One region of the Aminobacter sp. GW821-FHT11F06 genome, then DNA from elsewhere that is predicted to be linked to it. Evidence: riboswitches for the same ligand, from Rfam matches in the RefSeq annotation. Region 1 holds a riboswitch; the other holds the start of a gene.

Region 1 (14,778 bases):
GAACACGCGCCAGGATCAGCCGGGCGCGTTCGCCGCCCGAGAGTTCGCGCACCGGCGTGCGCGCCTGCTCAGGCTTGAACAGGAAGTCCTTCATGTAGGAGACGACGTGGCGCTGCTCGCCATTGATGACGAGGTTTTCGCCGCGCCCGTCGGTCAGATAGCTCGACAGGGTCTCGTGCGGATCGACAGCCTCGCGCTTCTGGTCGAGGGTTGCAATCTCAAGGTTGACGCCAAGCCGGATCGTGCCCGCGTCGGGCTCAAGCTCGCCGGTCAGCATCTTGAGCAAAGTCGTCTTGCCGGCACCATTGGGACCGACCAGGCCAACGCGGTCGCCGCGCTGGATGCGGGTGGAAAAGTCCTTGACCACGACGAGGTCGCCGAAAGCCTTGTCGATGTTCTTGGCCTCGATGATCAGCTTGCCGGATTCGGTCGCCTCACTCGCCACCATCGTCGCCACGCCTTCGGCACCGCGATGGCCGCGAAAGCTCTGGCGCATCGTCTGCAGTTCACCGAGCCGGCGCATGTTGCGCTTGCGCCGCGCGGTCACGCCATAGCGCAGCCAGTGCTCTTCGCGCACGATCTGGCGGCCGAGCTTGTGCTGGTCGCGCTCTTCCTCCTCAAGGATCTGATCGCGCCATTCCTCGAAATGGGCAAAGCCTCGATCAAGCCGGCGTGTCTGGCCGCGATCGAGCCACACCGTGTTGCGGCTGACGCGTTCGAGAAAACGCCTGTCGTGCGAGATGACGATCAGCGCCGACGACGTGCGGATCAGTTCTTCTTCCAGCCACTCGATGACGGCAAGGTCGAGATGGTTGGTCGGCTCATCGAGCAGCATGATGTCGGGCTCGGGCGCCATGACGCGGGCAAGCGCGGCACGCCGCGCCTCGCCGCCCGAAAGGTCGGCCGGAGACTCTTCGCCTGTAAGGCCAAGATGGTCGAGCAGATAGGTGGCGCGGTGCGGATCATCCGCAGGCCCTAGACCGGCCTTGACATAGGCGCGCACCGAAGCGAAGCCATCCATGTCGGGCATCTGCGGCAGGTAGCGGATCGTCGCCGACGGCTGGCGGAACACCACGCCATCCTGCGGTTCGACCAGCCCGGCAGCGATCTTAAGCAGCGTCGACTTGCCCGAACCGTTGCGCCCGACCAAAGCGATCTTGTCGCCCGAAGCCGCCGACAGCGATGCACCATCAAGCAGTGGCGTGCCACCGAAAGTCAGACGGATGCCGTCAAGATTGAGAAGCGGTGGCGCCATGTTCAAAATTCCAAGGCAGGAAAGGGATGGGCGAGAAGCAGCGCGCGGCCGCTACCGAGCGAAACACGCAAGGTGCCCCGCACTTCGTTGGAGAGTGTCAGCGATGAGCCGAACGGCACGTCGACGCTGTTGAGCGGCCATTTGGCGCCCTCTTCGGACAGGCCAGACAGTTCGGAAAAAGCGAGCACGGAAAACACCGTGCCGTCGTCATAGTCGAAGCTCATCGTGCCCGGCAAAAGCGGATGCGCCTCCTGGCGCCCGCTGGTCAGGATCACTTCGGTGCCAGCCTCGGCAAGCCGCAGCGCCAGAGCAAGGTGGAGAAAAGCATGGTCGGCGCGCGGGCCGCCAAAGGCGCCAACGAGCACCAGCGAGGTCGCGCCGCGCTGGAGTGCCGCCGCGACGGCGAGCTCGCCGTCGGTCTTGTCTTTTTCCTCGGGAAAGGTCTCGCGCGGCAAGTCGGCGAAGCGCGGATCGACGTCAGCCGGCACGGAATCGAAGTCGCCGAGCCACAGCTCCGGCATCAGTTCCAGGGTGGTGGCGTGGCGAATGCCGGAATCGGCCGCGATGACACGGCTGCCCGCGACCTGACGGTCGACGAGCGGCGTGCGCAAAAGCTCGCCGCCAAGGAGTATGGTGAACCGGGTCATGGCAGCGCATTACCAGTCCGGCGGCCGAAACGGAAGGCCGCGACGTTGGTTCGTGGCCGGCAAACTACCGCTTGCGTGGCCCCGCACGCGGCCTTATTTGTTGAACCGCTCTAACGGGGTGCCTGACGTGTTCACACGTGCTGGCTGAGAGGCATGGGAAAATCCAGCCAACCCGCTGAACCTGATCCGGTTTGTACCGGCGGAGGGATTAGATGCTTCGGACGCCCGGCGCTTCAAATTCCCTTTCAACACCAATGAAGGAGGCGCCGATGCGCACGATTATGCTGTCCTTGACCTCGGCCCTGGCGCTCGCCGCCGCAGCCTTTCCGGCCGCCGCCGAAGGCAAGCTTACCGTCTACACCTATGAAAGCTTCACTTCCGAGTGGGGTCCCGGCCCGCGGGTCAAGAAGGCCTTCGAGGCCGAATGCGGCTGCGAAGTCGACTTCGTCTCGGTTGCCGATGGTGTGGCCCTGCTCAATCGTGTGAAACTCGAAGGCGCCTCGACAAAGGCCGACATCGTGCTCGGCCTCGACACCAATTTGACCGCCGAGGCCAAGGCGACCGGCCTGTTTGCCGCGCACGGTGCGGCGGGCGAAAACGTCAAGGTTCCGGGCGACTGGAAGGACGACACCTTCGTGCCCTACGACTACGGCTACTTCGCCGTCGTCTACGACACCGAGAAGCTCAAGAACCCGCCCAAGAGCCTGAAGGAATTGGTCGAGGGCGACCCCGAGCAGAAGATCGCCATCCAGGATCCACGCACCTCGACGCCGGGCCTCGGCCTGCTGCTGTGGGTCAAGTCGGTCTACGGCGACAAGGCGCCGGAAGCCTGGGCCAAGCTCAAGGGTCGCGTGCTGACCGTGACGCCGGGCTGGAGCGAGGCCTATGGCCTGTTCACCAAGGGTGAGGCGCCGATGGTGCTGTCTTACACCACCTCGCCGGCCTACCACATGGTCGCGGACAAGTCCGAGCGCTACCAGGCAGCCTCCTTCGAGGAAGGTCACTATTTGCAGATCGAGGTTGCCGGCATCACCACGACAGGCACCAAGAACCCGCTGGCGGAAAAGTTCATGGCCTTCATGACAAGCCCGGGTTTCCAGGATGTGGTTCCAGAGACCAACTGGATGCTGCCAGCCGGCAAGACCGACAAGCCGCTCAATCCCGCCTTCGACAGGTTGGTGATGCCGGCCAAGACGCTGCTGTTCAGCGCCGAGGAGGTCGCCGCCAACCGCAAGGCCTGGGTCGACGAGTGGCTGAGCGTGATGAGCAAGTAGGCGTTTCATCGACTGATGATGCCGCTTGAACACCCCCCTCTGCCCTGCCGGCCATCTCCCCCTCAAGGGGGGAGATCAGCAGCGGCTCGGCATTGGCCAAAGTGGGACAGCGAAAGACGAGCAGAGACGGCAACACAGCTGATCTCCCCCCTTGAGGGGGAGATGGGCGGCAGGCCAGAGGGGGGCAACGTAGGGCACAACGTGGCCGCTCAGCGCCCATCCTGCTCCCAGAGCTTTTAGGTCGGCATGCGCTCTCATCAAACCTCCGATCCCCGCATCATCGCCGGCATCGCAGCACTCGCCGCCATCGGCGTGCTGATCGGCGGGGCGTTTGCCGGGCTTGGCATCGAGGCTGTGCGTAATCCGGAAGGAGCAGCCGCCGCCTTCGACGGTTATCTTTTCCGTGTCGCCCGCTTCACGCTGTGGCAGGCGCTGCTGTCGACGCTGCTTTCGGTCGCCCCCGCGATCCTCGTCGCGCGCGCTTTATCACGGCACCCGAGCTTTCCCGGCCGTGGGCTGATCCTGCGACTGTTTGCGGTGCCGCTGGCGCTGCCGGCCATCGTCGCAGCACTTGGCATCCTGTCGCTCTACGGCCGTGCCGGCTATTTCGCCGAACCGCTCACTGCCCTGACCGGTGGCACCTGGCCGGGCATCTACGGCCTGTCGGGCATCCTTGTTGCCCATGTCTTCTTCAACCTGCCACTGGCGACACGGCTGATGCTGGAGGCGCTGCACACCGTGCCGGCCGACCAATGGCGGCTGGCGAGCCAGCTCGGCATGGGCCCACGCGCGAGCTTCCGCCTGATCGAATGGCCGGCGATCCGCGCTGCCCTGCCCGGCATCGCCGGGCTGGTGTTCATGCTGTGCATCACTTCTTTCACCATTGTCCTGACACTCGGCGGCGGGCCGGCAGCAACGACGCTGGAAGTGGCGATCTACCAGGCGCTGCGCTTCGACTTCGATCCCGCGCGCGCGGTCGCGCTCACTTTGCTGCAGATCGCGCTCACCGCCGTCGTCGTCTTCGCCTTGATGCGGCTCGGCGCCAACACGACCGGCGACGCCAACCTTCCGGTGGCACGTCGCAACTACATCCAGGCAAAGGCAGGCGAGAAGGCGCTCAACGTCGCGGTGATCCTCATTGCCCTCATCTTCGTTGGCGGGCCGATGCTGGCGACCGTCGCCTCCGGGCTCAAGGCCGACCTTGGCCGCCTCGCCGGCGAGGCCTCGGTGCAGCGCGCAACGCTGACCAGCATCGTGCTGGCCACCTTGTCGGCGACGCTTGCCGCAGCACTTGCCCTGTCGCTGGTGATGGCGCGCCGGGCATTGGCCGGCAACAGACGGGGTGACAAAAAATCGCTGCTCGAACGCTTCACCGATACAGGTGCTGGTTTCGTCCTGGTGGTGCCGCCGATCGTCATCGGCGCCGGCTGGTTCGTGCTGGTGCGGCAATCGGTCGATGTGTTTGCCCTCGCCCCATTCATGGTCGTCACCGTCAATGCGGTGATGGCGATGCCTTTTGCCGTGCGCGCTGTCCGTCCGGCCTACGATGCGGCGAGCGAGCGCCACGAAAGGCTGTGCGCCCAGCTTGGCATATCAGGCTGGAGCAGGTTGCGGCTGATCGACTGGCCGGTGCTGCGCCGCCCGCTTGCCACCGCCTTCGCTTTTGCCATGGCCCTGTCGCTTGGCGATCTCGGCGTCATTGCCCTGTTCGGCAGCGACGCGGTGCAGACCTTGCCTTATCTTCTGCTCGCCCGCATGGGCAGCTACCGCACCGACGACGCGGCGGGGCTGGCACTGATGCTCGGGCTGTTGTGCCTCGCCTTGATGATGCTCGCCGACCGCCTGGGGAAAGAGACCGCGAAATGACCTCGACAAATGTGGCGGTGCGCCTCGACCAGGTGGTGTTCAGCTACAGCGACACCATGGTGCGCTTCGACGTCACCTTCGCGCCCGGCGAGATCACCGCGATCATGGGGCCGAGCGGTGCCGGCAAGTCGACGCTGCTCAACCTCGTTGCCGGCTTCGAAACGCCGCGAGAAGGCCGCGTGCTGATCGGCGGCGCGGATGTGACCGCGACCCCGCCGGCCGAGCGGCCGGTGTCGATGGTGTTTCAGGAAAACAATCTGTTCGCCCATCTCGACGTTGCCAAGAATGTCGGCCTCGGACGTTCGCCCGCGCTGCGGCTGAGCGCGACAGACCAGCGGGATATCGCCACAGCACTCGCGCGCGTCGGCCTCGCCGGCATGGAGAACCGCCTGCCCCGCGAACTCTCGGGCGGTGAACGCCAACGCGTGGCGCTGGCACGCGTGCTGGTGCGCGATCGGCCGATTCTCCTTTTGGATGAACCCTTTGCCTCGCTTGGACCAGCGTTGCGCGACGATATGCTCGACCTTTTAGCAAGCGTCCAAGCAGAACGCCGCATGACCGTGCTTTTCGTGACACACCAACCCGAAGACGCGCGAAAACTCGCCGAAAACATGGTTTTCGTCGAGTCCGGGACGGTTTCCGCAACAGGAAAGACTGCGGATTTCTTTACCAATTCTGGACCTGAGGCGTTCAGACACTATATCGGCAGTGAACGGTGATGCCACGATCACGCCGAGTTGCCCGGAAGCGGACATAATTTACAGCCAAATCGCCATATTGGCGGTAATGGCCTTATTGTGTTGGCAAGCTGAGTCTGGCTACGTCCTGGGACGCGGGCCGGTATCTGCTTCGCCTGCCGCCGAAGGAATTTGAAAGGACGCGAGCTCTGCCCACCTGCCGCGACGGACTGATCGAGACGAAAACGCCCCGCTACACGCGACTAGCCATCGCTGTCGCGCTGTCGGCGTTCGTCTCCGGTTGCCAGATGCTCAACACATCCGACGTTCGCGAATCCGGGTTCCAGCCGTCCAACAATCCGGTGACGGTCGACAACGTCACCCGCAACGACAAGCTCGCCGAGATCGCCAAAGCCCAGCATCCGCGCATCCTGGCGACCTATGGCGGCGAGTATTCCGATCCCAAGCTGGAGCGCATGGTCGCCAAGGTGGTCGGCAGCCTGACCACGGTATCGAGCAACCCGAACCAGACCTACCGTATCACCATCCTCAATTCGCCCAACGTCAACGCCTTCGCGCTGCCCGGCGGCTATCTCTACGTCACGCGCGGGCTTCTGGCGCTGGCCAATGATTCGGCCGAGTTGGCCGCCGTCATCTCGCACGAGATGGGCCACGTCACCGCCAATCACGGTATCCAGCGCCAGCAAAAGGAAGCCGAGGAAGTGCTGGCGACCAAGGTCGTCACCGACGTGCTCGGCGAAAGCCCGACGGCCAAGGCAGCGCTGATCCGCGGCAAGCTCAGGCTCGCCCAATTCTCGCGCAATCAGGAACTGGAGGCTGACGGCATCGGCATCAAGATGAGCGGCCAGGCCGGTTATGACCCGTTTGCCGCCGGCCGCTTCCTGCAGTCGATGGCCGCCTACGCCGACCTGCGCGCGGTCAGCGGTGCCACCGACGCCAGCCTCGACTTCCTGGCCAGCCACCCCAATGCGCCGCAGCGCATCGACCTTGCCCAGCGCCACGCCCGCCAGTTCGGCGCGCCGGGTATCGGCAGCCGCGACCGCGACTCGTTCCTCGCCGGCATTGATGGGTTGTTGTTCGGCGACACGCCTGATGAAGGTTATGTCCGCGGCACGACCTTCCTGCATCCGAAGCTCGGCATCTCGTTTTCGGTGCCGCAGGGCTTCATCATCGACAACACCGCCGCCGCCGTCACCGCGACAGGCCCAGACAATACCGCCATCCGTTTTGACGGCGTGACCATCGACGCCAAGCTGTCATTGTCCGACTATGTCAAGAGCGGCTGGGTGGCAGGGCTCGATCCGGCAAGCGTGCGCGCCGAAACGATCAACGGCAACGAGGCCGCCTTCGCGCGCGCCAGTGCCGAGGGCTGGCAATTCGACATCGTGGTGATCCGCAATGGCGCGCAGGTCTACCGCCTGCTGACGGCAGCGCCGACCGCCAGCACCACGCTCGAAACGGTCGCCCGTTCGGTCAGCTCCAGCTTCCACGTGATGACGGCTGCGGAGAAGGCAGCACTCAAGCCGCTGCGCATCCGCGTCGTCACTGTCCAGCCGGGCCAGACGATGGGATCGCTCGCCGCCGGCATGATCGGCGTCGACCGCAAGCTCGATCTGTTCAGGGTGCTGAACGCGATGGCACCGGGCGCAACAGTGTCGGCTGGCGACAAGGTCAAGATCGTCACCGACAGGTAGTGGGTCAGGCGGGCAGGAACGCCGAGTTCTGCCGCACCAGCGCGGATTTCAACTTCTCCATCGCCCGAGTCTCGATCTGGCGCACCCGTTCCTTGGAGATGCCAAGCGAGGTGCCGAGCTGCTCGAGCGTAGCACCTTCTTCCGTCAGCCGGCGTTCCTCGATGATCTGGAGCTCGCGTGCGTTGAGAACGCCGAGCGCGTCATGCAGCCAGCCCGAACGCCGCTCGATGTCGATCGCTTCGCCGACGAGTTCGTCGGGCAAGGGATCGTCGGACACCAGCAAGTCCATCCGTTCTCCGGAATCGCCGTCATCGCTGAGCGGTGCGTTGAGCGAGGTGTCGGGCACGGACAGGCGCATGTCCATCATCGCGACATCGGCTTCCGACACGCCAAGCGCCACCGAGATTTCCTGATATGCCGACGTGTTGCCGAGCGGGCCGCCGCCTTGAGCGAGGCGGGCGCGCATGCGGCGCAGATTGAAGAACAGCGACTTCTGCGCCGAACTGGTGCCGCCCCTGACGATCGACCAGTTGCGCAGGATGTAGTCCTGCATCGATGCCCGGATCCACCAGGTGGCGTAGGTCGAAAAGCGCACTTCGCGCTGCGGGTCGAAACGGGCCGCGGCTTCCAGCAGGCCGACATGCCCTTCCTGGATGAGGTCGCCTATCGGCAGGCCGTAGCGTCTGAACTTGACCGCCATGGCGATGACCAGGCGCATATGCGCCGTGGTGATGCGGTTGAGCGCGTCCTGGTCGTGCTGTTCTTTCCAGCGGATCGCCAGTTCGAGTTCTTCGCCGCGTTCGAGATAAGGTGCGCGCGACGCTGCCCTCAGCATCATCTGCTCGCCAGCCAAGCCTGCCCGGTCCATATACATGCTTCGCCCCTGTCTCGTGAGCAAGCCGGACGCGCTCAGCGGCGCTGCCCCGCAAGGCTATCAACGCGGCATTCTGGCGAATGTTCCCCGGACTGGGCTTGCCCTCTTTTCGTAGATTCAATTTCTAGTATGATCCCATAGTTGAAATTTCATTCCTTATCTTCAAGGTCCGCTTCTGACAGATTGCACCCAAACACAACGCGCCCGGCCCTTTGGCCGGCTCAAATTCGGGATCACATCAAATGAACTGGTTGAAATCGCTGGCCGTTGCCGCAACGCTCCAGATCGCAGCCGTGGGCGCTGGCCATGCCGGCGAGAACCTTAATCAGATCAAGGCTGCCGGCGTGTTCAAGATTGGCACCGAAGGCACCTATGCGCCCTTCACCTATCACGACGCCTCGGGCGCGCTGGTCGGCTTCGACGTCGAGATCGGCCGCGAGGTCGCCAAGCGCCTCGGCGTCAAGGCCGAGTTCCTCGAAGGCAAGTGGGACGGCCTGATCGCCGGCATCGACGCCAAACGCTATGACGCTGTCATCAACCAGGTCGGCATCACCGAGGCGCGTAAGGCGAAATACGACTTCTCCGAGCCCTACATCGCTTCGAAGGCGGTTCTGATCGTCAGCGGCAAGAACGCAGACATCAAGGGTTTCGCGGATCTCAAGGGCAAGAAGTCGGCCCAGTCGCTGACCAGCAATTTCGGCAAGATCGCCGAGGCCAACGGCGCTGAACTCGTCGGCACCGACGGCTTCGACCAGTCGATCCAGCTGGTGCTGAACGGCCGCGCCGACGCCACCATCAACGACTCCCTGTCTTTCTTCGACTTCAAGAAGCACAAGCCCGATGCCGACGTGAAGATCGTCGCAGAAGAGGCCAAGGCCGATTTCTCCGGCATCATCGTGCGCAAGGGCGAGCCCGAGCTCGTCGAGGCGATCAACAAGGCGCTGGCGGAGATCAAGGCCGACGGCACCTACAAGAAGATTTCCGAGGCCTATTTCGGCGCCGATGTCTCGCAGTAACCAGATCGTTTGCCAGGCGGCGGGCGACCCGGCCGCCGCCTGAAAGGCGCTCATTTTTCCACCTTTCATTTTTCCCATGAACTTGCCCGGAAAATCTGCGATTTTCCGGGCAAGTTTGTTATGGGAGGGAGCATTCATCTTGCCAAATTGGCTGCAATTGATGCTGGAGTCGCTCGGGCCCCTGTTGTGGGCAGCGCTCGTCTTCACCGCGCCGCTGACACTTCTCTCCTTCGCCTTCGGCCTGACTGTCGGGCTGGGTGCAGCGCTCGCCCGCCTGTTTGGCCCGTGGTGGCTGTCGGCGATCGTGCGCTTCTATGTCTGGATCATTCGTGGCACGCCGCTTCTGGTGCAGCTGTTCTTGATCTTCTACGGCCTGCCAAGCGTCGGCATCGTGCTCGACGCCTTCCCCGCCGCGCTGATCGGCTTCACCCTCAATGTCGGCGCCTATTCCTCGGAGATCATCCGCGCAGCCATCAGCTCGGTGGCCAAGGGGCAATGGGAAGCGGCCTATTCGATCGGCATGAGATGGTCGCAGGCGATGCGCCGGACCATCCTGCCGCAAGCGGCACGCGTAGCGGTGCCGCCGCTGTCCAATACCTTCATCTCGCTGGTCAAGGACACCTCGCTTGCCGCCGCCATCACCGTACCGGAGATGTTTCAGGCAGCCCAGCGCATCGTCGCCACGACCTATGAGCCGCTGATCCTGTATGTCGAGGCCGCCATACTCTATCTGGCGATGAGCTCGGTGCTGTCGTCGCTGCAGGTCAGGCTCGAAAAGCGCCTCAACCGCTATGGCGGCTTCCTGGAGGCGCGGACATGATCGGGCTTTCCCACATCATCAAGCGCTTTGGCGACAACGAGGTTCTGAAGGACGTTTCGGTCGACATCAGGGAAGGCAGCGTGACCGCCCTTGTCGGTCCCTCGGGCGGCGGCAAGAGCACGCTTTTGCGCTGCATCAACCTGCTGGAGATCCCGACGTCGGGCACAGTGCGCATCGGCGACGACACGCTTGAGTTCAGCCCGGACATCAAGGTTCCAACCAAAGCGATCCAGCAGCTGCGTCGCCAGACCGGCATGGTGTTCCAGAATTTCCAGCTGTTTCCGCATCGAACGGCGATTGAAAACGTCATGGAAGGCCTGGTCACCGTGCTGAAGTGGCCGGAGGCCAAGGCACGGAAGCGTGCGCTGGCTCTGCTCGAAAAGGTCGGCATGGCGCACAAGGTCGACGCCTGGCCGGCGACGCTGTCAGGCGGCCAACAGCAGCGCGTGGCGATTGCACGCGCGCTGGCGCCGCAGCCCAAAGTGCTTTTGTGCGACGAGCCAACGTCGGCGCTCGACCCCGAACTCGCACAGGAAGTGGTCGACGTGCTCGGCCAGCTCGCGCGCGAGGGCACAACCATGGTGATCGCCACGCACGATCTGCGCCTGGCGTCCAAGATAGCCCATGAGGTGGTTTTCCTCGAGGCAGGCATGGTCGTCGAAAAAGGCCCGGCGAGCGAGGTCTTCGGAAACCCGACCCATCAGCGCACCAAGCGCTTCATCGCGACCATCACGCATCAACATGGGCAAGGTGGCGAGGGGTAGGAAACGCCTGGGCCGCACCTCGCCTGCCAACACCTTCTCCCCGCTTTATGCGGGGAGAAGAAACCCGCTCACTCATGTCTTCATCGTTCTGGACTGTCACGATGTCCGACCATCACGGCATGGATCCCCGGGACTTCGCGCGTCGCTTCGCTCCTGCTCCGCCCGAGGATGACGAAGGAATTGAGGCTCGCTGCCAATCGCCCACGTCAGAGATTGGCAAGAAGCGTCAATGTCCCGCCAGTCGTCAGGAGTTTTCTGCCAAGCGCTAATCTTGGAGATTAGCAGCAAGCCAACATCCCTTCGTCATCCTCGGGCAAGCAGGAGCGAAGCGAACTGCGCAGACCCGGGGATCCATGCCGTAATCGAGCAACTGTGATGAGGATCCAGACGTGCCTGCATCTCATCCAGGCACAAGCTGCAGCATGAACGAAACATTGTGATTTGGGAAATGCGTCACGTCTATGCGGATGCACAGCGCTTTACTCGACAAACAAAAAACCCGGCCAATGACCGGGTTTTTCGTAATCTCAGTGGAGAGCCAGATCAGGCTGCTACTTCCTGCTCTGCTTCGGCTTCCTCATTGTCGGCCTTGGCGCCGCGCTTCGGACCCTTGTTGAGGTTGGTCTCGATGAGACGAACGGCCTCGGTCTCCGACAAGCGGTTGACGGCTGCCAACTCGCGCGCCATGCGATCGAGCGCTGCTTCATAAAGCTGGCGCTCGGAATAGGACTGCTCCGGCTGATTGTCGGCGCGGTAGAGGTCGCGCACGACTTCCGCAATCGAGATCAGGTCGCCGGAATTGATCTTCGCATCATATTCCTGCGCGCGGCGCGACCACATGGTGCGCTTGACGCGGGCGCGGCCCTGCACGACCTTCAACGCACGCTCGACATAGTCGGTCTCGGAAAGCTTGCGCATGCCAATGGTGGTCGCCTTGGCGACCGGCACCTTGAGGCGCATCTTGTCCTTCTGGAAGTCGATCACGAACAGCTCAAGCTTGTGTCCCGCCACTTCCTGCTCGTCGATGGATATGATCTGGCCGACCCCATGCGCCGGGTAGACGATAAACTCACCGGTCTTGAAACCGTGACGCCCTGCGGATTTCTTCTGCGGGATGGAAGTTGCCATACGCCCTGAACTCCTTCTTGTGACACCGGCCCGCCGAGGCCAGTTAATCGGGATAGTCGCAAAACGCGACCTTGTGCCGCACGACGTTCGACCCCCCAGCCGGAGAGCTTGGACCGGTAAACCGCTAAAGCAGCGGCCTCCGGGCCCAGATTACTCTGGTCCGAATTGGGGTTGTCACCTTTCAGTGATTTAGGCTTCGCGCCATAGATCGACGTTGTGTCATCGGCATGTTGATCTAGCCCTAACACAAAAAGTCGGAAGAATCAAGATTTTGGTGGATACGCGAAGATGTTGCCGCGTCAAGAGTCGAGCGCGGCACTCAATCGTACGATCTACCGCCTTTGGCGCCTGTACCATTCCGACTGAATCGCAATGCGGCTCTATATTCCTGCTGGAGCATGATCTTTTCCGAAAACCGGTTCCCACCTTTGGGGATCATGCTCCGGGGCGGTGCAGGTCTCAGTTGCCTTCGCCAGGCTCCGGCGAAAAGAACTTCTCGAACTTGCCTTCGATGCCATCAAATTCCTTGGCGTCGGCAGGCGCATCCTTCTTGGCCGTGATATTGGGCCATTTGTCGGCATATTCGGTGTTGATCTGCAGCCATTTGTCGAGGCCCGGCTCGGTGTCGGGCTTGATCGCGTCGGCCGGGCATTCCGGCTCGCACACGCCGCAGTCGATGCACTCGTCGGGATGAATGACGAGCATATTTTCGCCTTCATAGAAGCAGTCGACCGGACAAACCTCGATGCAATCCATGTATTTGCATTTGATGCAGTTGTCGGTGACGACATAGGTCATGGCAGGCTCCGGGACTTCCCGTATTTTTGTATCTTTGTCGGTGAGGTAGCCCCTTTAAAGACCTGTTGCAAGGGCGGCCATTCCGCGCAGAAGGCAGTTGGCGGAACGTAATTCTCAACTTGATCGCTGCGGCTCCAAAGCCTTTGCGTCACTCATCGCGAAGACGGTCGGTGGCGCGCCGTTCTTTTTTTGTCGGACGGCCGCTTCCAGCCTCGCGCAGCGGTGGCCGGGCGTCGGGCGGTGCCTGGTCCTTGGGCGTGGGAACAGGCGATATATCCTCGTAGAGCTTGCGCGCTTCTTCGGCCGGCCCGCGCCGCTCGCCCGGCAGCAGCACCTTGTAGATCAGGATGCGGCGGTCGAGCGTGATGGTCAGGACATCGCCTGTCTTGATGATGTCGGAGGCCTGGCCAAGCTTCTGGCCGTTGCTCCTGACCCCGCCTGACTGGGCGAGCTTGGCGCCCAGCGAGCGCGACTTGACCGCGCGCGAAAAGAACAGCCACTTGTCGATGCGCTGTCTTCCCTCGCCGGCCAAGGCGTTTACTTCTTGAGCTGGTCGCGCAGCGCGGCGAGCTTGGCGAAGGGCGAATCGGGATCGATGCGCACCGGACGCTCTTCGCGCGGCTTTGGCTGGAAGGCAGGCTTGCCCTTGAAGCCGCCGCGATCACCGCCATGCTTTTCGCCCTGCGGACGCTCGCCACGGCCACGGCTTTCGGGACGACCGCCCTCGCCCTGCGGCTTGCCACCGGGCTTGCGATCAAAGCGCGGACGGCCGTTTTCACGACCGCCTTCGCCACCTTCACGGCTGCGATTGGCTTCGCCCTGACGAACGGCGGGAGCGCCAGGGGCACCCGCGGCACGCGGCTCACGCTGGCCGCCACGCGGACGGTTGTCCTGGCGATGACGCGGACGCTGTTCGAAGCGGCCCTGGCGCCACAGCAAGATCGGCTTGGGCTCTTCCGCAGCCTCGGAAGCTTCTGCTGCTGCGGCTTCCACCGGAGCTGCTTCGGCAGCGGGAGCTTCAGCGACAACCGTTGCCACTTCCGGCTTGGACGCAGCTTCAGGCTCGGCCTCGACGACCGCCTCGGCTGCAACTTCGGCCGCAGGTTCGACCTGCTCGGCAATCGCCTCTGGTGCCTGCTCGGCCTGTTCGATCTCGGACGCCTGTTCGGCGTTGTCGGCAGGCGCCTGCTCAGGGGTTTCGGCCGTCTCGACGGAGGGTTCGGCGGATGCCTCTTCGCTGCTGGCAGCGGCTGCGGCCGCCTTTGCAGCAAGTGCTCGAGCTACGGCTTCGCGGGCGATGGTGTCGATCGTTTCGAGCTTTTCCTTGACCTCGACGGCGGGCTTCGGTTCGGCGCGATAGCCAAGGCCCTTGAGGATCTCTTCCATGTCGTCGCCAGTGGCGCCGAGGATCGACATCATCTGCGGCGTGACGATAAACGAGCTGCCGTCATAGGCACCGTCGGGACGCGCGCCCGTGCCCTGCTTCCAGGCAAGTGCCGGGCGGATGAGGTCGGCAAGACGCTCCAGGATGTCGACGCGCACGGCACGACGGCCGAGATTGCGGAAGCCGGCGAGCTTGTAGAAGGTCTTGTCGAAGGTCGGGTCGATGACGACGGAGGTGCGGCCAGCGGCAAGCGCGTGCACGACATCGCCAAAGCCCGGCTTGTCCTTGCCGTCGTTCTTGATTGCCCACAGCAGTGTCACCAAGCCTGCCGGAGCCGGTTTGATCAGCGCGGGCACGAAGACATGATAGGCGCCGAAGCGCACGCCGAGCCGGCGCAGGGCCGCACGGCCTTCCTGGTCGAGCGACTTCACCTCCTCGGTGATGTCGCGGCGGTTGAGCAGGCCGAAATTCTCGACCAGCTGGAAAGCGATGCCTCGGCCGATGCCGGAAAGCTGCTCGGCGGCCTTGAGATCGACCAGCGGCTTGAGCAGCGACTCGAC
Region 2 (14,778 bases), 230 kb from region 1:
CACCGACATCACCGCCGGCACCAATGCCGATCTGTCGATCATCGGCACGCGCTGGATGATCGATTTTGTCCAGCAGGGCATCGCCGAGCCGCTCGACGGCTACATCACCGACGATTTCAAGGGCCGCTTCATCGATACCTTCCTGTCGCCATCGGTCATGAACGGCAAGACCTATGGCCTGCCGATCGCGGCTTCCGCGCGCGCCATGTATTACAACAAGGATCTGCTCGCAAAGGCAGGCGTCGCCAACCCGCCGGCGACCTGGGCCGAGCTCAAGGATGCCGCCGCCAAGATCAAGGCGCTGGGCGGCGAGAACTACGGTTTTGGTCTGCAGGGCAAGGAGATCGAGACCGACGTCTACTATTATTACGGCATGTGGTCGCAAGGTTCTGAAATCCTCAACAAGGACGGCACGTCGGGCCTCGACAGCCCCGGCGCCATCGAAGCGGCCAAGCTCTACAAGTCGATGATCGACGAGGGGCTGACCCAGCCGGGCGTCACCTCCTACGCGCGTGAAGACGTCCAGAACCTGTTCAAGCAGGGCAAGGTCGGCATGATGATCACGGCTCCCTTCCTGTCCAACCAGATCAAGGAAGAAGCGCCGAACCTGAAATACGGCGTCGCCGCCATTCCAGCCGGCCCGACCGGCGCGCGCGGCACTTACGGTGTCACCGACTCGATCGTCATGTTCTCCAATTCGAAGAACAAGGACGAGGCATGGAAGCTGCTCGACTTCCTGTTCCAGACCGACTGGCGCGCCAAGTTCACGCAAGGCGAAGGCTTCCTTCCGGTGAACAAGGAAGAGGCCAAGATGGACTATTACGTCAACAATGCCGACCTGGCTGCGTTCACCGCCCTGTTGCCCGACGCGCGTTTTGCGCCGGTCATTCCAGGCTGGGAAGAGGTCGCGCAGATCACCTCGGATGCGATCCAGAAGGTCTATCTCGGTGAAGGCGATCCCGAAGCCATCCTCAAGGAAGCAGCGGCCAAGGCCAACGGCATCCTGAAGAAGTAACTTCGCCTGCTTCGAACGGCGGCGCGTCCAGGCTCAGGATGCGCCGCCGGTTCCCATCTTGCGCACTTCGCCAAGGCTCCCATGCACAACCGCGCACTGTCATATCTGCTGACGCTGCCAAGCCTGATCCTGGCAGCGGTGGTGATCTTCTGGCCGGTCCTCGACCTGATCCAGATCGCGACGCATGACGTCAGCCGCTTCGGCCAGCTGCGCGATTTCAGCGGGGCGGAGAACTTTTGGGCCTTGCTGGCCGATCCGGATTTCCTGCGCGCGGTGCTCCGCACCGGCGTGTGGACCGCTGCCGTCGTCGGCGGGGCGCTGTTGGTGTCGATCCCGGTGGCGATCATCCTGAACACGGATTTTTACGGCCGCTCGGTGGCGCGCGTCATCGTCATGCTGCCCTGGGCGGTGTCGCTGACCATGACGGCAATCGTCTGGCGCTGGGCGCTGAACGGCGAAAGCGGCATGCTCAACTCGGCTCTGCGCGGGTTCGGCCTGATCGACCAGAACATCCAGTGGCTGGCGAGTGCCGCGACCGCCTTTCCGATGCAGATCATGATCGGCATCCTGGTCACGGTACCGTTCACCACCACCATCTTTTTGGGCGGGCTGTCGTCGATCCCCGACGATCTCTACGAGGCGGCGGCACTTGAAGGTGCTGGACCCATACAGCAGTTCAGGCGCATCACATTCCCGTTGCTCAAGCCCTTCGTCAACATCGCCATCGTGCTCAACACGATCTACGTCTTCAACTCGTTCCCGATCATCTGGGTGATGACGCAGGGCGGGCCGGCGAACTCGACCGACATCCTGGTCACCTATCTCTACAAGCTCGCCTTCCGCATCGGCAAACTGGGCGAGGCCTCGGCGGTGTCGTTGGTCATGCTGGCGATCCTGCTTGTCTTCACCGCCATCTACATCAGGCTCGCCATGCGGGGAGAACGGGCATGATATCAGCCAAGATCAAGCGCACCATCATCGCCTGGGGGCTGCTCCTGCCGCTGGTCGTGGTCACGCTGTTTCCCTTCGCGGTGATGTTTTTGACCGCTGTCAAGCCGGCACAGGAAGTGCTGACGCCGAACTGGTGGCCGAGCGAATTCCGCTGGAGCAATTTTTCGGAGATGTGGGCGGCAGCGGGCTTCGGCCGGGCATTGTTCAATTCGCTGCATGTGTCGCTAATCGCGACCATCGGCGCCCTCATCGTCTCGATCCCGGCGGCCTATGCCATGTCGCGCTTCCGCTTCGCCGGCCATGGCGCGTTCCGTCAGTTCCTCCTTATCTCGCAGATGATCTCGCCGATCGTGCTGGTGCTCGGCCTGTTTCGCCTCCTTGCTTCATTTGGCCTGGTCGAAAGCCTCAACGCCGTCGGCGGCGTCTACATGGCTTTCAACATCGCCTTCACCGTGTGGATGCTGCAAAGCTATTTCGACACCATTCCGCGCGACCTTGAAGAGGCCTCATGGATGGAGGGCGGCAGCCGCTGGCTCACGCTACGCAAGGTGTTTCTGCCGCTGTGCGTGCCGGCGATCGCGGTGACGGCGATCTTCACCTTCATCAATGCGTGGAACGAATTCGTTGTCGCGCTGACCATGCTGCGCAGCCAGGAAAGCTACACGTTGCCGATCCAGGTGTTTTCGCTGGTTGCCGGCCGCTACACCGTCGAGTGGCACTATGTCATGGCAGCGACGCTGCTCGCCACCGTACCGGTCGCCATCCTGTTCGTCTGGCTCCAGCGCTATCTCGTCCGTGGGCTTGCGCTCGGAGCGGTCAAATGAATGGAGCAGGGCAACAGGCCTGCGCAGCACAACCATAAAGAAACGAACTGACCATGCGCATCTTCACCGCCTCGCTGGCGACCGAAACCAATACGTTCTCGCCGGTGCCGACCGACCGCGCTTCGTTTGAGATGGCGTTTTATGCCGGGCCCGGCCAGCATCCCGATACGCCGACGCTGTGCTCGTCGCCCATGGTCGTGCTGCGCAAGCGGGCAGCAGCCGAGGGGCTGACTGTTATCGAGGGCACCGCCACCTGGGCAGAGCCGGGCGGGCTGCTGCAGCGCAAGACCTTCGAGGCGCTGCGCGACGAGATCCTTGGCCAGCTCCGCGCCGCCCTGCCGGTCGACGCCGTGATCCTGGGCCTGCATGGCGCCATGGTGGCCCAGGGCTATGACGACTGCGAAGGCGATCTGCTGGCGCGTGTCCGCGAGATCGTCGGGCCGGACGTCGTGATCGCTTGCGAGTTCGATCCGCACAGCCATCTCACGCCGAAACGTGTCGAGGCCTGCAATGTTCTCGCGGCCTTCCTCGAATTCCCGCACACCGATTTCTACGAGCGCGGCGCGCATGTGGTCGAGCTCGGACTTGCCGCCGCAAGAGGCGAGATCGAGCCAGTCATCTCGACCTTCGACTGCCGCATGATCGCGGTGCTGCCGACAAGCCGCGAGCCGATGCGCTCCTTCGTCGACCGCATCAAGGCGATGCAGGGCAGGGACGGCATATTGTCGATCTCGGTGATCCACGGCTTCATGGCGGCGGATGTGCCCGAGATGGGCACGCGCATCGTTGTCGTCACCGACAACGACAAGGTGAAGGGTGATGCGCTGGCCGAGCGGCTCGGCATGGAGCTTTATGCCATGCGCGAAAAGACAGCGATGGACATGATGAACACTGATGATGGCATCGACCGGGCGCTTGCCGCGCGCAAGGCCAATCCGGCCAGGCCCGCCGTCATTGCCGACGTCTGGGACAATCCCGGTGGCGGGGTCGCTGGCGACGGCACGTTTGTCCTGCGCAGGATGCTGGAGCGAGGGATCGAGAAGGTCGGCGTCGCAACCATCTGGGATCCGATCGCCGTGACCTTCTGTCATGCGGCTGGCGAAGGGGCTGTCATCGACCTGCGCTTCGGCGGCAAGGCCGGGCCTCAGGCCGGCGAGCCAATCGACGCCCAGATTCAGGTGCTGAAGGTCGCCGACGAGGGCTGGCAGAGTTTTGGGCCAAGCCGCGTGACGCTCGGGCCAACCGCATTGGTCCGCATTGTGGGCACGGAGGTCGACATCATCCTCAACACCAACCGGACGCAGACCTTCGAGCCCGATATTTTTTCCAATCTTGGCATCGACTTGGCGAGCAAGGACATGCTGCTCATCAAGTCGACCAATCATTTCTATGCCGGCTTCGCGCCGGTGGCAGCCGAGATCATCTATGTCGACGCGCCGAGCTCATATCCGAGCAACCCGCGCGTGACCAACTACACCAAGCTCACGCGCCCGGTCTGGCCGCGCGTCAGCGATCCCTGGGCGTAAGAGGCGAGGCCTCGCCATTTGCCTGTCAGGTCGCGGGCCGGAACGGTTTGGCCAGCGATGCCGGGAAATGCAGCGCCAGCATCTGGCGGTTCTGCGAGATGACCAGAACAATGATCGTTGCGAGATAGGGCAGGGCCGAGAGCAGTTCGGAGGGAACGGCGATGCCGAGCGCCTGGCCCTGCAGCTGCAGGATGGTCATGCCGCCGAACAGCCAGGCACCGAGCAGCACGCGCAGCGGCCGCCAGGTGGCGAAGACGACCAGCGCCAGCGAGATCCAGCCCTTGCCGGCGGTCATGTTCTCGACCCATGTCTGGGTGTAGGCGACCGAAAGATAGGCACCGGCAAGACCGGCCATCAGCCCGCCGAACAGCACGGCGAGATAGCGGATCCGGATCACCGGGTAGCCGATGGCATGGGCTGTTTCGGGCGACTCGCCGATGGTGCGCAGCACCAGCCCGCCCTTGGTGCGATACAGGAACCAGCTGACGACGAAGAACATGACAATAGCGAAGTAGACCATCGGGTCGAAGCGGAACAACATCGGCCCGACCACCGAAAGGTCGGACAGGTAGGGAATGTTCATCCTCTTGAGCCCGTCGATGGGGGCCGAGCCGAAGTCGCGACCTAGGAATGCCGCAACGCCGGAGCCGGAAATGGCCAGCGCCAGGCCCGTGGCAACTTGGTTGGTCCGGAAGGTCAGTGCCAGCACACCGAACAAAAGCGAAGCCGCGGCTCCGCCAAGGGCGCCAGCGGCAATCGCGACCGACATCGGCAGCCCGCCGATTGCAGCCCAGAAGGCGAAGGCCGCGCCCATCAGCATCATGCCTTCGATGCCGAGATTGAGAACGCCTGATTTTTCGACGACAAGTTCGCCCAAAGCGGCAAAGATGAGTGGGGTCGCGGCAATGATGGTGCCGGTGAAAATGGCGATGAACAAGTCCATCATGCATGCTCCGGAATACGGCGAAGCCGGTCGAAAATGAAAAGTCAGCGGCAGGAAAAAACAGCAATATGCCCTGGAAGATGCGGGTGAGCGCAGCCACAGGCCAGGATTTATTTGCACTGCTTCGCCGCCCAAGAAAAGCTGCGACATCAACAATCCACCGAGCACGATGCCGAAGGCGTTGAGGCGGCCGATGGCATCATGTGTCCGAGAAGGCAGTATCCCCAGACAGGACTATCCGGCGTTGGCGTGATCATGCGAACCGCGTCAAGGGCCATGGTGTCATGTCGGGTGTTCCAGCTGTACCGCGCCGCCGGCATCTTTTTGACCGGCGGGCAGGTTGCAGGTCCAAGACCCCGACGCTATGCCGGTCGGGACATTGTTACGAGAAGGCAGAGCTGATGAAGACCATTTCCACGTCGAAGTCGCATGGCGGCGTCCAGGGCGTTTATTCGCACGCCTCCGAGACTTGTGCATGCGATATGACCTTTGCGGTCTTCGTGCCGCCGCAGGCCAAGGATGGCCCGGTGCCGGTGCTTTGGTATCTCTCGGGCCTGACCTGCACGCATGCCAATGTCATGGACAAGGGCGAGTATCGGCGTCTGGCGGCCGAACTTGGCCTGATCGTGGTCTGCCCCGACACCAGTCCGCGCGGCGAAGGCATTCCGGACGAGAAGGACAATTGGCAGTTCGGCTCGGGTGCCGGCTTTTATGTCGACGCCACGCAGGAGCCGTTCGCCAGGAATTACCGCATGTATTCCTACATCACCGAGGAGTTGCCGGCGCTGATTGCAGCGAACTTCCCGGCCAACATGTCGCGCCAGGCGATCACGGGCCATTCAATGGGCGGCCATGGCGCGCTGACCATCGCGTTGAAGAACCCCGAGCGCTTCAAGAGCTGCTCGGCCTTCGCACCGATCGCCCAGCCCAGCACGGCTGGTTGGTCAAAGCCGGCGCTGGAAAAATATCTCGGCACCGACGAACAGGCATGGCGCGCTTATGATGCGACGCTCTTGATTGAAGACGGCAAGCGTTTCCCGGAATTCCTCGTCGATCAGGGCACAGCAGACGGATTTCTGAACGATGGCCTGCGGCCGTGGCTGCTCGACGAAGCTTGCAAGAAATCGGGCATCGGACTCACCTTGCACATGCAGGAGGGTTACGATCATTCCTACAACTTCATCTCGACCTTCATGGACGACCATCTGAGGTGGCACGCCGCTCGGCTCGGCTGAGGGCCATCAGAGGCGTGATGCCAGGAGCTTGGCGAAGACGTAGCGCTTCGCCTTGCCGACGCTTGCCTCCAACGTCTCGCCGAGGGCGAGGTGCGCGGAAATCGCACTCGCCAGCATGCAGCCGGTGCCACGCATCTCGGCTGCGATACGCGGCGCATCGTATCGGACAGGCGCTTGGCCCAGCCGGAGCAGCAGGTCGGTCGACTGCTCTCCGGTGGCATGACCGCCCTTGATCAACAGTGCCGGCGCACCTGTTTCCAGCAACTGCTGCCCTTGGCGGATCGCCTCGGCTTCATCACGAGCGGTCGATGCGCCTGTGAGCAACGCCAACTCCGGCAGGTTCGGCGTGACGAGACTGCAAAGCGGCAACAGCTTGCGCCTCAGTTCTTCCACGGCCTCCACAGCCAGCAACGCCCGTCCCGAAGTCGACGCCAAAACCGGATCGAGCACGACCGGAATGGGCAAGCTGCTCGCCAACACCGCCGACACCGCAGCGATGGCCTCAGCCGTTCCCAACATGCCGATCTTGATCGCCGCGACGGGGTTGGCGGCAAGCGCTGCGCGCATCTGGGCGGCGATCAGCTCGGGTGGCATATGTTCGACACGCTCGACCGCACCGTGGGTCTGGACGGTCACTGCCGTGATGGCAACGCAGCTGCGCAAGCCGAATGCTGACACGGTCTCGACGTCGCGGACGATACCGGCACCGCCGCTCGAATCCGAGCCGGCGACGATGAGCACATGAGGTGTCATCGCCATTGCGCCGTCGCGGCGAGCCATTGGCGGGTCCGGCCTTCAGGGTCGGCATTACGGGTTATGTCTGTGACCACGGCGGCGCTGTCCGCGCCCTGGGCAAAGACGCCTGCTATTCGTTCGATGTTGAGCCCGCCGATGGCGACAAGCGGCACGTCGCCGACGCGTGCCTTCCACTCGGCGATGCGGTCGAGTCCCTGCGGCGCCCATTTCATGGCTTTCAGGATGGTCGGATAAATCGGCCCGAGCGCGACATAGTCGGGTTTGGCGGCGAGTGCTGTTTCGAGCTCGGCGTGGTCATGGGTGCTGAGGCCCAATTTCAAGCCGGCCTTGCGGATTGCCTTGAGGTCGGCGTCGGCGAGGTCCTCCTGTCCGAGATGGACGAAGTCACAGCCTTCCTCGATTGCCGCCTGCCAGTAGTCGTTGATGATGAGCTGGCAATCGTGCTGCGCACAAATGGCCTTCGCGGCGCGGATGTCGCGGCGCAGCGCCGGCTCGTCCATATCCTTGACGCGCAGCTGCACCAGCCTGACGCCCAGCGGCACCAGGCGCTCGATCCAGGCGGCGGAATCGACGATGAGATAGAACGGGTCGAGCTTCATGAAAACGCTGCCATGCCGATGACGGGGGTGGAGGGGACGGCCATGTCGCGCGGTTCGAGCGGGCCTGCCAGGTATGCCTCGCGCCCGGCCTCGACGGCCTTGCCGAAAGCAGACGCCATGGCGACGGGATCGCCTGATTTGGCGACCGCCGTGTTGAGCAGCACGGCGTCGTAGCCGAGTTCCATCACCGTTGCGGCATGCGATGGCCGGCCGATGCCGGCGTCGACGATCAGCGGCACACCGGGGAAATGGCCGCGCAGGCTGCGTAGGGCATCAAGGTTCTGCGGGCCACGCGCGGACCCGATCGGCGCACACCATGGCATCAACAGCTTGCAGCCAGCATCAAGCAGACGCTCGGCGACGACCAAGTCGTCGGTCGTGTAGGGAAAGACCTCGAAACCTTCTGACGCGAGGATTTTGGCCGCCTCAACGAGACCGAACACATCGGGCTGCAACGTGTCGTGGTTGCCGATCACTTCGAGCTTGATCCAGTTGGTGCCGAAAACATCGCGCGCCATCTTCGCCGTCGTCACCGCTTCCTTGACCGAGTGGCAGCCAGCGGTGTTGGGCAAGACGCGCACGCCGAGCGACTGGACCAACGACCAGAACTGACCGCCGGTCTTGCCGCCAGACGTCTCGCGCCGCAGCGATACAGTGACGATGTCGGTTCGCGACGCTTTCACCGCCTCGGCCATGACAGCGGGCGAGGGGTAGAGCGCGGTGCCCAAAAGCAGGCGCGAGGAGATTTCGGTGTCGTAGAGTTTGAGCATGGTCAGCTCCTCGATGTCGATTGGGAGGTGGAGGCTGGGGTACCGCCACCCCTGGCCCCTTCCGAGGGGGGCTTGAGCCGTGGCCGGCCTGCTAGAGGCCACGCGCGTTCCGTCAACCAAGATGTCGTTGACCGCAGATTGGGGCGCTGGCGATCAGCGTTCCCCTCCCCCTTGTGGGGAGGGGTTAGGGGTGGGGGTAAGGCCGCCATGATCTCAGCCGCCCTTCATTGGTGCGAGGATTTCGATGCGGTCACCTTCGGAGAGCGCGCAGTCGTCGCGTTCCCGCGCCGGCACGACTTCGCCATTCAAGGCCGTCGCCAGCCAGCCGCCCTCGTAGTCGAGTTCTGCCAACAGGGCGGCGAGCGTGGCGGCTGAAACGTCATGGCTTTCGCCGTTAATGGTGAGCTTCATCGGCAAGCTCCTTTGTCGTCTGCGAACCGAGCATCAGGTCGGCCGCTTGCCGCGCCATGGCAGGCGCGAGCAGGAAGCCGTGGCGGTAGAGGCCGTTGATGCTGAGCCTGTTGCCATCACGCTCGACGCGCGGAAGATTGTCCTGAAATGCCGGTCGCACGCCTGTGCCGGTTTCCACGATCTCGGCCTCGCCGAAAGCCGGGTGCAATGCGTAAGCCGCGTTGAGCAGCTCCATCATCGAGCGTGCGGTGATCGGCCCGGTCGCATCGCTTTCGATCATCGTGGCGCCGACCATGAACAGATGGTCAGCACGCGGCACGATGTAGACCGGTATGCGCGGATGCAGCAGCCGGACAGGCCGTGACAGCGAAACATCAGATGTGCGCAGCAACAGCATCTCGCCGCGCACGCCGCGAAGGCTTGGCTGCCCGCCTGCCATGCCGGTGCAGTCGGCCTCGAAATCAGCGGTGCCACGCATCTGCACCGCCCCGTAGCCGAACTCGAAATGCACGCCCATCTGGATCAGCTTTTCCCTGAGCCCGAGCAGCGCGTGGCGTGGGTCGAGATGCGCCTCCTCCGCGAAGAACAAGGCGCGTCCGAACCTGCCTTCGAGGTCCGGTTCGAGGGCCGCGATTGCCTCGGCGTCGAGGGCGCGGAGACCAGAGGTGCGGCTGGCGAAACGGTCGAGTTCGGCTACGTCTCGGGCGGGTGCGACCACAAGCGTTCCGTTGCGGACGACATGGCCGGGCAGGGCGCTGTCCCACCAGTCCGCCGCCTGCCTTCCCAAGGTCAGCACCGCTTCTTCGGCGCTCTCGCGCTCGCACCACGGCGCCAGCATGCCGCCGGCCTGCCATGAGGCATTGCCGGCGATCTGCCTGCGACGGTCGACGACGCTGACGCTTGCGCCGCGCGATGCCAGTTCGTGCGCAAGTGTCAGACCGGCGACGCCCGCGCCCCTGACCAACACTTTCATGGCTGGCCTGCCGCCTCCGTTTCTTCGACCGCCATATAGAGGTCGCCGCCATCGCGGAATTTCTCCGCCATCGCCGCCATGCCGGCGGCGCGCGCCTCATTGCGGATGTCGTGCGAGATCCGCATCGAGCAGAATTTCGGCCCGCACATCGAGCAGAAATGCGCCACCTTGTGTGCTTCCTTGGGCAGGGTCGCATCGTGGAAGGACCGGGCCGTGTCGGGGTCGAGCGACAGGTTGAACTGGTCTTCCCAGCGGAACTCGAAACGTGCCCGCGACAGCGCGTCATCCCTGACCTTGGACGCCGGATGACCCTTGGCGAGATCGGCGGCATGGGCCGCGATCTTGTAGGTGATGACGCCGACCTTGACGTCGTCGCGGTCGGGCAGGCCGAGATGCTCCTTGGGTGTCACGTAGCAAAGCATGGCCGTGCCGAACCAGCCGATCATCGCCGCACCGATTCCGCTCGTGATGTGGTCGTAGCCGGGCGCGATGTCGGTGGTCAAAGGCCCGAGCGTGTAGAACGGGGCCTCACCGCAAACCTCCAACTGCTTGTCCATGTTCTCCTTGATCTTGTGCATCGGCACATGGCCGGGGCCCTCGATCATCACCTGGCAGTCCTTGGCCCAGGCGATCTGGGTCAGTTCGCCGAGCGTTTCCAGTTCGGCGAACTGGGCGGCATCATTGGCGTCCGCGATCGAGCCGGGACGCAGACCGTCGCCGAGCGAGAAGGCAACGTCATAGGTGCGGCAGATGTCGCAGATCTCTTCGAAATGCTCGTAGAGGAAGCTCTCCTTGTGATGGTGCAGGCACCATTTGGCCATGATCGAGCCGCCGCGCGAAACGATGCCGGTGACGCGGTCGACGGTCAGATGGATATAGGGCAGGCGCACGCCGGCATGGATGGTGAAATAGTCCACGCCTTGCTCGGCCTGCTCGATCAGCGTGTCGCGGTAGATCTCCCAGGTCAGGTCCTCGGCAACGCCGCTGACCTTCTCCAGCGCCTGGTAGAGAGGCACCGTGCCGATCGGCACCGGCGAATTGCGGATGATCCAGTCGCGGATGTTGTGGATGTTGCGGCCCGTCGACAGGTCCATCACGGTGTCGGCGCCCCAGCGGATCGACCAGACCATCTTTTCGACCTCCTCGGCCATCGACGAGGTGACGGCGGAGTTGCCGATATTGGCGTTGATCTTGACCAGGAAATTGCGGCCGATGACCATCGGCTCGCTCTCGGGATGGTTGATGTTGGAGGGGATGATCGCCCGGCCGCGCGCGACCTCTTCGCGGACGAATTCGGGCGTGACGAAGTCGGGAATGACAGCACCAAAGCTCTCGCCGTCGCGCTTCATCTTCTCGCGCAACTGCTCGCGGCCGAGGTTTTCGCGGATGGCGACGAACTCCATCTCCGGCGTGATGATGCCGGCGCGGGCATATGCAATCTGGGTGACTGCGCGTCCGCCGGTGGCGCGCAGCGGTTTGTTGCGGACTGGGAATTCCGGCGTCAGCCTTTCGCCTGAGACAAAGCCATTGTCTGCGGCTTTCACGGTGCGGCCGTCGTAACGTTCGACGTCGCCGCGGGCGACGATCCAATCCTCGCGCAGCCTTGCCAGGCCGCCCTCGATATTGGTTGTCACAGTCGCGTCGGTGTAGGGACCGGACGAATCATAGACCGTGACGGGCGGCTCCATGGCGGTCGGGTGCACCGAGATTTCGCGCATCGGCACGCGGATGCCGGGATGGATGAGACCTGGTTTGTGGACCTTCTTCGAGGCGGGCAGTGCGCCTGTCGTGACGGTCGGGGTCAGGGCATTCATGGTGAGCCTCCTTGCTCTGGTGCAACGGAGACCCAGTTCGTGCGGAAAGGAGGAGGTGAGGTTTTGCCTGGGGACTCCGGGCGATTTGCCCGAATGCCTAAGCCGGAAGAAGCCGACCCGCAAAGCCTCGCACCGTCCCTACGCCAGTGTGAACTGGATCAGGTTCAACGGGTCACTGCGCTGCGCGAGCTAGCAGTATCTCAGCCCCTTGTCGGGACCCCCCTGGTGAGCCCTAAGGATGAGCGCGGAATGTGCTTCCTGTCAACCGGGCTTTCGATATTGTCGCGACAATGCCAAACTCGCACCGAGGGCCATTGCGGTTTCCAAAGCGTTGGGATAATAGGTCAGTGTTACTGACATAAATGTCTGCCGCGCAGGGAGGACCAGTAGGCCTGCGCGCGAGACAGGAGGAACATCCGTGACGGACAATCCCTCGCCACTCAAGTTCCACGTGCCCGAGCCCGAGGTTCGGCCCGGCGGGACACCCGACTTTTCCAATGTGCCGATTCCCAAGGCCGGATCGGTCATGCGGCCCGAGGTCGATGTCGACCCGCGTAACATCCGCGATCTCGCTTATTCGATCATCCGCGTGCTCAACCGCGAAGGTGACGCGGTGGGGCCGTGGGCTGGTACGCTGACCGACGAGGAACAGCTCGAAGGCCTGCGCCACATGGTGACGCTGCGCACCTTCGATGCGCGCATGCAGATGGCGCAGCGCCAGGGCAAGACGTCGTTCTACATGCAGCATATGGGCGAGGAGGCGGTGAGCTGCGCCTTCCGCAAGGCGCTCAACCCAGGCGACATGAATTTCCCGACCTATCGCCAGGCCGGCCTGCTGATCGCGGGCGGCTATCCGATGGTCGAGATGATGAACCAGATCTATTCCAACGAGCGCGACCCGCTGAAGGGCCGGCAGCTGCCGGTGATGTATGCCTCGAAGGAGCACGGCTTCTTTTCGATCTCCGGCAACCTGACGACGCAGTACATCCAGGCTGTCGGCTGGGCGATGGCGTCGGCGATCAAGGGCGACAGCAAGATCGCCGTCGGCTGGGTCGGCGACGGTGCGACCGCCGAGAGCGACTTTCACGCAGCACTGGTCTTCGCCTCGACCTACAAGGCGCCAGTCGTGCTCAACATCGTCAACAACCAGTGGGCGATCTCGACCTTCCAGGGCATCGCTCGCGGCGGTTCAGGCACCTTCGCCGCGCGTGGCCTCGGCTTCGGCATTCCGGCTTTGCGTGTCGACGGCAACGACTATCTCGCAGTCCACGCCGTGGCCAAATGGGCGACAGAGCGCGCGCGCCGCAATCTCGGGCCGACGCTGGTCGAATACGTCACCTACCGTGTCGGCGCGCATTCGACATCGGATGATCCGTCCGCCTATCGGCCCAAGACCGAGTCCGACGCCTGGCCGCTGGGCGACCCGGTGATCAGGCTCAAGAACCACCTCATCAAGCGCGGCCTATGGTCGGACGAGCGCCACAAGCAGGCCGAGGCGGAAATCCTTGAGACGGTGATTACTGCGCAAAAGGAAGCCGAAAGCCACGGCACCTTGCATGCCGGCGGCAAGCCGTCGACGCGCGACATGTTCGAGGGCGTCTATGCCGAGATGCCGCCGCATCTCAGGCGCCAGCGCCAGAGGGCGGGGGTATAGCGATGCCACGCATGACAATGATCGAAGCCATCCGCAGCGCCATGGACGTTGCCATGGGGCGTGATGACGATGTCGTCGTGTTCGGCGAGGACGTCGGCTATTTCGGCGGCGTGTTCCGTTGCACCCAAGGCCTGCAGCAGAAATACGGCCGTTCGCGCTGTTTCGATGCCCCGATCAGCGAATTGGGCATCGTCGGTGCTGCCATCGGCATGGCCGCCTACGGGCTCAAGCCGTGCGTCGAGGTGCAGTTCGCCGACTATGTCTATCCAGCCTATGACCAGATCGTTTCGGAAGCGGCACGATTGCGCTACCGTTCCAATGGCGAGTTCACCTGCCCGATCGTCGTGCGCATGCCGACAGGTGGTGGCATCTTTGGCGGCCAGACCCATAGCCAGAGCCCGGAAGCGCTGTTCACGCATGTTTCCGGCCTCAAGGTGGTGGTGCCGTCCAATCCGCTCGACGCAAAAGGCCTGCTGATCGCTTCCATCGAGGACCCGGATCCGGTGATCTTTCTGGAGCCGAAACGATTGTATAACGGTCCCTTTGACGGCCACCATGATCGGCCGGTCACGGCCTGGTCGAAGCATGAACTGGGCGAGGTGCCCGACGGGCACTACACGACTCCGCTCGGCAAGGCGGAGATCCGCCGGCCGGGCTCAGCGGTGACCGTGCTCGCTTATGGCACCATGGTCTATGTCGCCCAGGCGGCGGCCGAGGAGACCGGCATCGATGCCGAGGTGATCGACCTGCGCACGCTTCTGCCGCTCGATCTCGACACCATCGTTGCTTCGGTCAAGAAGACCCGGCGCTGCGTCGTCGTGCATGAGGCGACGCTGACTTCGGGCTTCGGGGCCGAGCTTGCCGCACTTGTGCAGGAGCACTGCTTCTACCACCTCGAAGCGCCGATTGCGCGGGTCACCGGCTGGGATACGCCTTATCCGCACGCGCAGGAGTGGGATTATTTCCCCGGTCCGAAACGCGTCGGGCAGGCACTCATTGAAACGATGGAGGCCTGAGCATGGGCGAACATGTCATCAAGCTTCCCGACGTCGGCGAAGGCGTGGCCGAGGCCGAGCTTGTCGAGTGGCACGTCAAGGTCGGCGACCTTGTCCGCGAAGACGCGGTGCTTGCCGCCGTCATGACCGACAAGGCGACGGTGGAGATTCCATCGCCGGTCGATGGCGAGATCAGCTGGCTCGGTGCCGAGATCGGCGACACTGTCGCGGTCGGCTCGCCGATCGTGCGGATCAAGGTGGCCGGCGATGGGGAGGCGACGGCCGAGAAGCCTTCCACTCCGGTCGCGCAAG

The links. Region 1 has a riboswitch for thiamine pyrophosphate ahead of thiB (thiamine ABC transporter substrate binding subunit). Riboswitches for the same ligand answer to the same signal wherever they lie in the genome.
Region 2: linked by a shared signal. The riboswitch ahead of thiC (phosphomethylpyrimidine synthase ThiC) and the one ahead of thiB (thiamine ABC transporter substrate binding subunit) in region 1 are both predicted to bind thiamine pyrophosphate.

What each region holds. Positions count from the first base shown of each region.
Region 1 is NZ_JBXARL010000006.1:259,908-274,685, forward strand. Features, by position in the region: gene AC1RTB_RS16795 (ABC-F family ATP-binding cassette domain-containing protein) at 1-1,255, opposite strand, end outside; gene AC1RTB_RS16800 (thiamine diphosphokinase) at 1,258-1,902, opposite strand; TPP riboswitch at 2,007-2,127, shown strand; gene thiB (thiamine ABC transporter substrate binding subunit) at 2,172-3,176, shown strand; gene thiP (thiamine/thiamine pyrophosphate ABC transporter permease) at 3,423-5,042, shown strand; gene thiQ (thiamine ABC transporter ATP-binding protein) at 5,039-5,761, shown strand; gene AC1RTB_RS16820 (M48 family metalloprotease) at 6,028-7,434, shown strand; gene AC1RTB_RS16825 (RNA polymerase factor sigma-32) at 7,439-8,308, opposite strand; gene AC1RTB_RS16830 (amino acid ABC transporter substrate-binding protein) at 8,551-9,324, shown strand; gene AC1RTB_RS16835 (amino acid ABC transporter permease) at 9,464-10,144, shown strand; gene AC1RTB_RS16840 (amino acid ABC transporter ATP-binding protein) at 10,141-10,908, shown strand; gene AC1RTB_RS16845 (CarD family transcriptional regulator) at 11,452-12,036, opposite strand; gene fdxA (ferredoxin FdxA) at 12,496-12,834, opposite strand; gene AC1RTB_RS16855 (RNA-binding S4 domain-containing protein) at 12,983-13,366, opposite strand; gene AC1RTB_RS16860 (helicase-related protein) at 13,372-14,778, opposite strand, start outside.
Region 2 is NZ_JBXARL010000006.1:25,703-40,480, reverse strand. Features, by position in the region: gene AC1RTB_RS15575 (ABC transporter substrate-binding protein) at 1-1,015, shown strand, start outside; gene AC1RTB_RS15570 (carbohydrate ABC transporter permease) at 1,097-1,966, shown strand; gene AC1RTB_RS15565 (carbohydrate ABC transporter permease) at 1,963-2,790, shown strand; gene AC1RTB_RS15560 (M81 family metallopeptidase) at 2,844-4,316, shown strand; gene AC1RTB_RS15555 (ABC transporter permease) at 4,342-5,259, opposite strand; gene fghA (S-formylglutathione hydrolase) at 5,661-6,494, shown strand; gene thiD (bifunctional hydroxymethylpyrimidine kinase/phosphomethylpyrimidine kinase) at 6,501-7,274, opposite strand; gene AC1RTB_RS15540 (thiamine phosphate synthase) at 7,244-7,849, opposite strand; gene AC1RTB_RS15535 (thiazole synthase) at 7,846-8,619, opposite strand; gene thiS (sulfur carrier protein ThiS) at 8,833-9,030, opposite strand; gene thiO (glycine oxidase ThiO) at 9,014-10,003, opposite strand; gene thiC (phosphomethylpyrimidine synthase ThiC) at 10,000-11,817, opposite strand; TPP riboswitch at 11,935-12,051, opposite strand; gene AC1RTB_RS15515 (3-methyl-2-oxobutanoate dehydrogenase (2-methylpropanoyl-transferring) subunit alpha) at 12,236-13,471, shown strand; gene AC1RTB_RS15510 (alpha-ketoacid dehydrogenase subunit beta) at 13,474-14,487, shown strand; gene AC1RTB_RS15505 (dihydrolipoamide acetyltransferase family protein) at 14,490-14,778, shown strand, end outside.